Regions from separate parts of the Streptosporangium sp. NPDC000563 genome, predicted to be linked through region 1. Evidence: riboswitches for the same ligand, from Rfam matches in the RefSeq annotation. Region 1 holds a riboswitch; each other region holds the start of a gene.
What was found. A riboswitch is a leader RNA that binds a small molecule or an ion and turns the genes downstream of it on or off. The one in region 1 is predicted to bind cobalamin.

Region 1 (2,194 bases):
GGCGGGATGTGCCGCAGCGCGGCGTGGCGCACCGCGATGCCCGCCACCCGCGAGGCCCGCTCGGGGTCGGCCACGTAGACGGTGAGCCCGTCCTCGTCGATCTCCTTGAAGGAGAACGGCACCGTGATGATCCGTCCGTCGAACTCGGGGATCGCGACCTGGGTGGCGGCGTCCAGCGGGGACAGGCCGTCGTCGTTCTCCTCCCAGGAGGCCCGGCTGCTCGTCAGGCACAACCCCTGCAGGATCGGCACGTCCAGCTCGGCGAGCGCGCCGACGTCCCATGCCTCGTCGTCCCCGCCCGCCGACGCGGTCGCCGGACGGGTGCCGCCCGCGGCGAGCACGGTCACCACCAGGGCGTCCACCGTGCGCAGGACCTCCAGCAGGCCGGGTTCCGCGGTGCGCAGCGAGGCGCAGTACACCGGCAGCGCCCGCGCGCCCGCGTCCTCGATCGCCGAGCAGAGCACTTCGACGAAGGCGGTGTTCCCCGCCACGTGGTGGGCCCGGTAGTAGAGCACCCCGACGACGGGTCCGTCCTGGCCGCGCGTCTCGCGCGCGAGCGTTCCCCAGGTGGGGGTGGGCTCGGGCGCGGCGAACCCGTGGCCGGTGAGCAGCAGCGTGTCGGACAGGAAGTGATGCAGCTCGGTCAGGTTGGCCGGGCCGCCGTGGGCGAGGTAGGCGTGCGCCTCGGCGCAGACCCCGCCGGGCACGGTGGACAGCTCCATCAGCTCGGCGTCCGGCGCCTGCTCGCCGCCGAGGACGACGACGGGCCGGGGTCCGGCGAGCAGCGCGTCCAGCCCCTCCTCCCAGGCGCGGCGCCCGCCGAGCAGGCGGACCACGACCAGGTCGGCGCCCTCCAGCAGCGGCGGGAGGTCGGCGGCGGTGAGTCTGGCGGGGTTGCCGAGCCGGTAGTCCGCGCCGCTCGCGCGGGCGCTCAGCAGGTCGGTGTCGGAGGTCGAGAGCAGCAGGATCACGCGCCACACCCCGGCAGAGGAGTGGCGGTACGGCCCGCGGGAGCCGCGATGCGGCGGGAGAGCGGCGACGTCGCGGTGTGACGCGGGAGCGGCGGTGTCACACCGTGATGTGGCGACCGCGATGCCGCGTCGTGATGGGAAGACCACGATGCCGCGGTGTGGCGGGGGAACGGCGATGTCGCGGTGTGGCGGGGGAACGGCGAAAAGCGCACGGAGCTTCCTCCCTCGGGGTCCTCGCCCCGGGTCGTCGTCGGCCACGACGGCTGGAGTCTCCTGGCTCCCGGATCGGTGCTCACCCCGGCCTTCCCGTCCTTCGTCGGACAGTGGCCCGGGTGGGGTTCGCTCCCCGGTTACAGTGGCGGGACCGCGCCGGATTCACACCGGCTTCCTCCCTTGCCGTCGCCATCGATGACACTACGGCAGTCCGGGTCATTGCAAGAAACTGGCATTAACATCCTCTGAGTGTCTATTGCCGACTTTTCCGGACGATCGCGACTCGACGCGTGCCCCGGGGCCCTCCAGGTCCACCCCGCCGCGGACGGCGGCCTGGCCCGCGTCCGCGTACCCGGAGGTCGTCTCACCCCCTCCCAGCTGCGCGAACTCGCCGACGCCGCCACGGCGTACGGCAACGGCGTCATCGAGCTCACCTCCCGGGCGAACGTCCAGGTGCGCGGTCTCGGGCCGGAGAATCCAGAAAGCGGTCCGGAAAACGGATTCGCCGCGCGGATGGCGAAAGCGGGCCTGCTGCCCTCGGCGACACACGAGCGCATCCGCAACATCCTCGCCTCCCCGCTGACCGGAGTGGACGGACCGGCCGAACCAAACGAACCCGGCAGACCGGCTGGATCGGCCGAACCAAACAAGTTCGGCAGACCGAACAGACCAGCCGGACCCGCCGAACCAGGCGGAATCGACGAGCCAAGCGGACCGAGCGGACCGAGCGGCGGGGATGCTCCGAACGGCACGAAAACGAACGGCCGTGGGATCGCCGACATCACCCCTCTGATCGGCGAACTGGATCGACGGCTGTGTGCCCGCCCGGCCCTCGCCGCCCTGCCGGGACGGTTCATGTTCGCCCTCGACGACGGACGGGGAGACGTGGCCGGCCTGGGCGCGGACGCCACGATCCTGCCCACGGCACCGGACGAGGCCGCGCTGCTCCTCGCCGGAACCGACACCGGCCTGCGCGTACCGCTCGACGAAGCCGTGACCGTCCTGCTCGC
Region 2 (2,194 bases), on a different contig from region 1:
TCACCGGCGCGGGCAAGGTCGGCATCGGTCAGGACTCACGGGGCGAGGGCTTCCAGATCAGCCAGCGGGCCGACTTCTTCGAGGTCGAGGTGGGGCTGGAGACGACGCTCAAGCGGCCGATCATCAACACCCGGGACGAACCCCACGCCGACCCGGAGAAATACCGTCGCCTGCACGTCATCATCGGTGACGCCAACATGTCGGAGATCTCGACCTACCTGAAGCTGGGGTCCACCGCGCTCGTCCTGGCGATGATCGAGGACGGCTACTTCACCCGAGACCTCGCCGTGGACAACCCCGTCCAGGCCCTGCGCGCGGTCTCACACGACCCCACGCTCAAGTACGAGATCTCCATGCGCGACGGCCGCAAGCTGACGGCGGTGCAGCTCCAGATGGAATACCTGGAGCTCGCGCGCAAGTATGCCGAGGAGCGCAGCGCCAACGGCCTGGACGAGCCCACCAAGGACATCCTGGAGCGCTGGGAGTCGGTCCTCACCCGCCTGGCGGAGGATCCGATGCAGCTGTCCGGCGAGCTCGACTGGGTGGCCAAGCTGGAGCTTCTGGAGGGATACCGGACCCGTGACGGCCTTCCCTGGTCGCATCCGCGTCTGCAGCTCGTCGATCTCCAGTACTCCGACATCCGTCCCGACCGAGGACTCTACAACCGGCTGGTCGCCCGGGGCCGCATGCAGCGCCTGGTCACCGAGGAGGAGGTGCAGAGGGCCATCGAGGTGCCGCCCAACGACACCCGGGCCTACTTCCGAGGCCGCTGCCTGAGCCAGTACAGCGAGTCGGTGGCCGCGGCCTCCTGGGACTCGGTCATCTTCGACATCCCCGGCCGTGAGTCGCTGCAGCGCGTCCCCACCCTTGAGCCGCTGCGCGGCACCAAGGCCCACGTGGGAGAGCTGTTCGACCGCTGCCGTACCGCCGCTGAGCTGGTGACGGCGCTCACCGGCGAGCAGTGACGTCCTGAGCGGGGCCTGAGAAGGGCCTGGGAGGGGGAGGCGGCCCGGCCGGGCCACCTCCCCCTCTTCGCGCCTACCGGATCCCGTCAAACCGGACACCTGGATTGACGGGGGACGGAGAATCGGGATACGTTCCGGGTGCTTTGTGGCGGTGCGAGGGAAATCCGGTGAAATTCCGGTGCGGTCGCGCCACTGTAATCCGGCCCGCGAGGGCCGGGAGCCAGGTCACACTCGGCCGCCACCGACCTACGAAAAGGGACGCGTCAATCCCGGAGGAGGTGGCCGTGAGCCAGATCTCGGCACCGCACACCCAGCCCATCCCATGGCACTCGCTCACCCGCTGGCTGCTCGCCGTACCGGCGCTGCTGCTTCTCGCCTATCTGGTCACCTTCGACCAGGGGGCGATCTCCCAGGCGGGAAACTACCTGCACGAACTCATGCACGACGGGCGTCACCTGCTCGGCGTACCGTGCCACTGAGCCGCAGGTGATCTCCAAACTCATCGTCCGGGGCCTCGTCGCCGGACTGCTCGCAGGGCTGCTCGCGGCCGTCTTCGCCTACACCGTCGGCGAACCACGCATCGACCAGGCCATCGCGCTCGAGGAGGCGGCCGCGGCCGCCTCCTCGGCCGAACCACACGACGACACCGGGACCGCCGCCCACTCCCACGGTGAGGAGGAGGCCCTCGTCAGCAGGGACGGGCAGCGTTTCGGGCTCTTCCTCGCCCTCGGCCTGTACGGCCTGGCGATCGGGGGCCTGTTCTCCCTCGTCTACGCGGCCGTACGCGGCCGGGCGGGACCTCGCTCGGAACCGGTGCTCGCGGTCACGCTCGCCGCCGCCGCGTTCACCTCCGTCGTCCTCATCCCTTTCATGAAATATCCCGCCAACCCACCGGCGGTCGGTGACCCGGAGACGATCGACCAGCGCACCGTGCTCTATCTGGTCGCCGTGGCCATCGGGATCCTCGCCGTCGCCGCCGGCACCGCCGCCCACCGCTACGCCTCGCGGAGTGAACCGTGGGTGCGCTGGCTGTCGGCGGGCGCCGCCTTCCTGGTCCCCGTCGTCGCGGCCTGGATCCTCCTGCCGGAGATCTCGGAGGTGCCCCAGGGCTTCCCCGCCGATCTCCTGTGGGACTTCCGGATCGCCTCGATAGGAACCCAGGCGGTCTTCTGGGCCGGTGTCGGCGCGCTCTTCGCCTTCGCCGCCCGCAGGCGCGGCCCGGTGTGACG
Region 3 (2,194 bases), on a different contig from region 1:
CGTCCCTTAGGTGTGAAGAAATTGCTTTTGACCATTGCGGTGCTTGCGTCGTTGTGCGCCTGCGGCCAGTCCGGTGCCGGTCCGGCACTCACTGTGGCCGGAAGCGAGACGATCGTGTTGCCGCGGGCCGATCAGCCCAAAGCGCATCGGCCCACCCTGGAGCGGCTCAAGCGAGAGGCAGCGTCGTCGGGTCGGCCTTTGGAGGAGGTCGTCAAGCGGTACGCGACCCGGGTGGCTGCTACCTCGTCGCCCAAGCCGACGGACTTCGAGGGTTACGACCCCGCGGTGACCGACCCGGGCGTGACGATCGACGGCATTCCCTACGCCGAGTTGGTCGACCTTGGGACCATCGCCAGATCGGAGGGCATCTCCTACGAGGAGGCCATCGACCGCTTCGGTTCGCAGTCGTCCAACAGTCAGGTGATCGACAAACTTAATACGGAGTTTCCCGACGAGATCTCCGGCGTCAGGTACGTCGACGACCAGCGAGGGCTGCGCGTCGGCTTCAAGGGGCCCATTCCGACTCGCGCGATCGAGTTGGCCAGGACCCTCCCCGTGGAGGTCACCCTGATCGGCGGCAAGGGATTCTCGGCCGCGGAGCTTCGGCAGGCCCAGGACACGGTCGTGTCCTGGCTCCAATCCCGTCCTGAGGTGGCCACGATGACGACGCACCCAGATGACGAGACCGGCCACGTCAAGGTCACAGTTCAGCCGAAGATGATGCCGGACGATGCGGAGGAGTTCAAGCGTGGGCTTCAGCTCCCGCAAGTGGACAATCCGCACATCACCATCGAGGTCACGCTCTCCGCCGAATCGGTCGCCGTTCGCCCGTAGTGAGCCACCGACGCGCACACGACTGGGCCCGAACGGTGGCCGGGCCGTTAAGCTCTCCGGTGTGGATGGTTCGCCCGTCTCCTTCGGGGGTGGGCGTCGTAAGAGGGAACCCGGTGTGAATCCGGGACTGCCCCGCAGCGGTAAGCAGGAACGACCGCCGTCACAAGCACTGGGCGCGTGCCTGGGAAGCGACGGCCAGTAGGTCATGCCTCAGGCATGGTGCCCGCGAGTCCGAAGACCTGCCTCCGCCCGCGTGCCGCTCGGCGCGCGGTGGTCCGCGGCCTCGTGGGAGGGCCTGGGACGCGCTCGCCGGGGGCCTGCTCCGCGTTGCGTTTCTCTCTCCTGCCTGGCCGCATACTGGCGAGACGAGGGAAGTTGCCATGAGGACGACCGTTTTGGGCTACCCGCGCATCGGCGCGCATCGGGAGCTCAAATTCGCCACCGAGGATTTCTGGGCCGGCACGATCGGCGCCGACGAGCTGGAGGCGACCGCCGCGTCGCTGCGCGGCTCGGTCTGGACCGAGCTGCGTGACGCGGGCCTTGATGCGATCCCGTCGAACACGTTCTCGTTCTACGACCAGGTGCTCGACACCACGGTCATGATCGACGCCGTGCCGGCGCGTTACCGCGACCTCACCGGGCTCGACCGGTACTTCGCGATGGCGCGAGGCACTGCCGAGCTTCCGCCCCTGGAGATGACCAAATGGTTTGACACCAACTACCACTACATCGTCCCCGAGATGGCGTTGGACACCCGGTTCCAGCTCGCCGGAGGCTCGGCCGCCAAGCCCGTGGCCGAGTATCTGGAGGCCAGGAATCTGGGGATCGAGACGCGGCCCGTGCTCGTCGGCCCGCTCACCTATCTCCTGCTGGCCAAGGCCGCGCCGAACTCACCTGAGGGATTCACCCCGCTCGACCTGCTGGACTCCCTGGTGGAGACCTACGCCGAGTTGCTGGAACGGCTGGCGGGCGCGGGCGCGCAATGGGTGCAGTTCGACGAGCCTGCCCTGGCCCGCGACCTCGGGGCCCGGGAGATCGACGCGCTCGGGCGGGCCTACCGGCGGCTTGGCGGCCTGCCCAGCCGTCCGAAGATCCTGCTCGCCACGTACTTCGGCGCCGTCGGTGCGCAGGCGCTGCGGACGATCGCTTCTACCGAGGTCGAGGCGATCGGGCTCGACTTCGTCGCCGGACCCGGCAACCTGGAGGCGGTGGCCTCGGTCGGCGGGCTGGCCCGCAAGACCTTGGTCGCCGGGGTGGTCGACGGCAGGAACGTGTGGCGCGCCGACCCGGCGCGGGTGAAGTCGACGTATGCGGTCCTGCTCGGGTTCGCCGACACGGTGGAGCTGAGCAGTTCCTGTTC
Region 4 (2,194 bases), on a different contig from region 1:
GCGGTCCTGGTCGTCCCCGCCGACTCCCGCCTGCTGACCTTCGAGGACTTCGCCGCGGGGTTGCGCCGGAACCCGGCGGGGCTCGCGGTCGGCGGCCGGTCGGAGGGGGGCTCCGAGCACGTGCTCTACGGCATGATCGGCAAGTGCCTCGGGGTGGACACCCGGCTGCTGGAGTATGCCGGATACCTTACCCCCGAGGACGCCGTGGAGGCGCTCCAGGCGGGCCAGGTGGCGGCCCTGCTGGGATCGGCGCGTGCTCTGCGCTCCGAGATCGCCGCGGGCCGTATGCGGCCCCTGGCGGTCTCCTCCGGCGACAGGATCGACGGGATCGACGCGCCGACGCTCAGAGAGGTCGACGTCCGGCTGGAGTACAGCGACTGGTGCGGCCTGCTGGGGCCCAAGGACATGAGCCCGGAGGACAGGGACGCCGCGATCGCCCTGTGCGACAGGCTCGACGCCGCGCCACGCTGGCGCTCCCTGTGCGCGGCCCACGGCTGGAGCCGGGTCTATCTCAGCGGCGACGACTTTCGCCAGTGGCTCGCCACCGAGACGGCCCGCACCCGCGGTGTGCTTCACGAGCTCGGGCTACTGAAGTCCTCCGACACAACCTGTTGGGGTAGTTGCGTCAGGCGCCCCTAGATGTAGGATCCTGCTCGTTGCTGGTTCGCCCCGCAGGGGGCGAGGCAAGAGGGAACCCGGTGAGATTCCGGGACTGCCCCGCAGCGGTGAACGGGAACGAAAGCCGTCATTGAGCACTGGGTGATCCATACCTGGGAAGCGACGGCCGGTAGGCATGCGCGTCGCGCCCGTGAGTCCGAAGACCTGCCGGTGACGTGAATGTCCAGGGCCTCGTGGGAGGGCCCGCGGAACGAGGCGATCCGGCGTGCCCGGGATCGCTCGCGGACGCGTGCCATCCGGCGGAGCCTGGGGCGAGTCCGATCGAGCGAGGGGCACCAGGTGACACAGGCATTGGCGGAGACCGCGACGGGGAGCACGGCGGCGACCGCGACGGGCGACAGCGGCGTCGAAGGCGCGGTGGTGACCGCGTCGGGCCATGGCGGCACGGGAAACACCGGGAACACCGGGAACGCGCGGAGCGCCGCGGTGGCCGCGACGGGCGACGACGGCGCCGGGAGCGTCGGGAGCGTCGGGAGCGCCACGGACGCCCGCAGGCTGGCCATCGACGAGGCCGCCGCCCGGGTGATCACCGATCCCGAGAACTCCAGGGTCGCCGCCGCGATGCTGGCCGAGCTGATCGCCGACGAGGCCGCCGAGCACGGCGTCCGCGCCTTCTCCGAGTCCGTCGCCGCGACCCACGAGGCGGGGCTGGTCGCCGACGGGCTCGCGAGGTTCGTGTCCGCCCACGCCGCGGTCCTGGACGCGCTGGTCGATCCGGAGGCGGACGCCAGGTTCGAGTACTTCGGGCTGCGCACCGTCTACGACCGCTACCTGCTGCGCCACCCGAGGACCCGCAAGGTCCTGGAGCGCCCGCAGCACTTCTTCCTGCGGGTGGCCTGCGGCCTGGCCGAGACCGTCGAGGAGGCCGCCGAGCTGTACGCGCTCATGGCCACTCTGTCCTACCTGCCCAGTTCGCCCACGCTGTTCAACTCGGGCTCGCGCAGGCCCCAGCTTTCCTCGTGCTTCCTGCTCGACTCGCCCCGCGACGAGCTGGAGTCCATCTACGAGCGCTACGGGCAGGTCGCGCGGCTGTCGAAGTACGCGGGGGGCATCGGGATCGCCTGGACCAGGGTCCGCTCGCGGGGCTCGCTGATCCGGGGCACCAACGGACACTCCAACGGCATCGTGCCCTGGCTGCGCACGCTCGACTCCAGCGTCGCCGCGGTGAACCAGGGAGGCCGCCGCAAGGGCGCGGCCTGCGTCTACCTGGAGCCCTGGCACGCCGACGTCGAGGAGTTCCTGGAACTGCGCGACAACACCGGCGAGGAGGCCCGCCGCACGCACAACCTGAACCTGGCCAACTGGATCCCCGACGAGTTCATGCGCCGGGTCGAGGCCGACGGCCTCTGGTCGCTGTTCGACCCCAAGGAGGTCCCGCACCTCACCGACCTGTACGGCGCCGCGTTCGACGACGCCTACCGGGTGGCCGAGGCCGAGGGCCGCTTCACCCGGCGGATCCCCGCCCGCACCCTGTACGGGCGGATGATGCGCACGCTCGCCCAGACCGGCAACGGCT

Region 2: another riboswitch for cobalamin. It lies ahead of ABT352_RS29870 (CbtB domain-containing protein); the one in region 1 lies ahead of cobN (cobaltochelatase subunit CobN).
Region 3: another riboswitch for cobalamin. It lies ahead of metE (5-methyltetrahydropteroyltriglutamate--homocysteine S-methyltransferase); the one in region 1 lies ahead of cobN (cobaltochelatase subunit CobN).
Region 4: another riboswitch for cobalamin. It lies ahead of ABT352_RS09445 (ribonucleoside-diphosphate reductase subunit alpha); the one in region 1 lies ahead of cobN (cobaltochelatase subunit CobN).

The regions. Positions count from the first base shown of each region.
Region 1 covers NZ_JBEPDA010000007.1:129,163-131,356, forward strand. The annotation lists gene cobN (cobaltochelatase subunit CobN) at 1-971, opposite strand, end outside; cobalamin riboswitch at 1,221-1,409, opposite strand; gene ABT352_RS19290 (ferredoxin-like domain-containing protein) at 1,434-2,194, shown strand, end outside.
Region 2 covers NZ_JBEPDA010000018.1:6,290-8,483, forward strand. The annotation lists gene dop (depupylase/deamidase Dop) at 1-965, shown strand, start outside; cobalamin riboswitch at 1,098-1,219, shown strand; gene ABT352_RS29870 (CbtB domain-containing protein) at 1,250-1,444, shown strand; gene ABT352_RS29875 (CbtA family protein) at 1,452-2,192, shown strand; gene ABT352_RS29880 (histidine phosphatase family protein) at 2,189-2,194, shown strand, end outside.
Region 3 covers NZ_JBEPDA010000035.1:1,242-3,435, forward strand. The annotation lists gene ABT352_RS38105 (hypothetical protein) at 13-834, shown strand; cobalamin riboswitch at 883-1,095, shown strand; gene metE (5-methyltetrahydropteroyltriglutamate--homocysteine S-methyltransferase) at 1,215-2,194, shown strand, end outside.
Region 4 covers NZ_JBEPDA010000002.1:230,900-233,093, reverse strand. The annotation lists gene ABT352_RS09450 (tripartite tricarboxylate transporter substrate-binding protein) at 1-639, shown strand, start outside; cobalamin riboswitch at 644-844, shown strand; gene ABT352_RS09445 (ribonucleoside-diphosphate reductase subunit alpha) at 958-2,194, shown strand, end outside.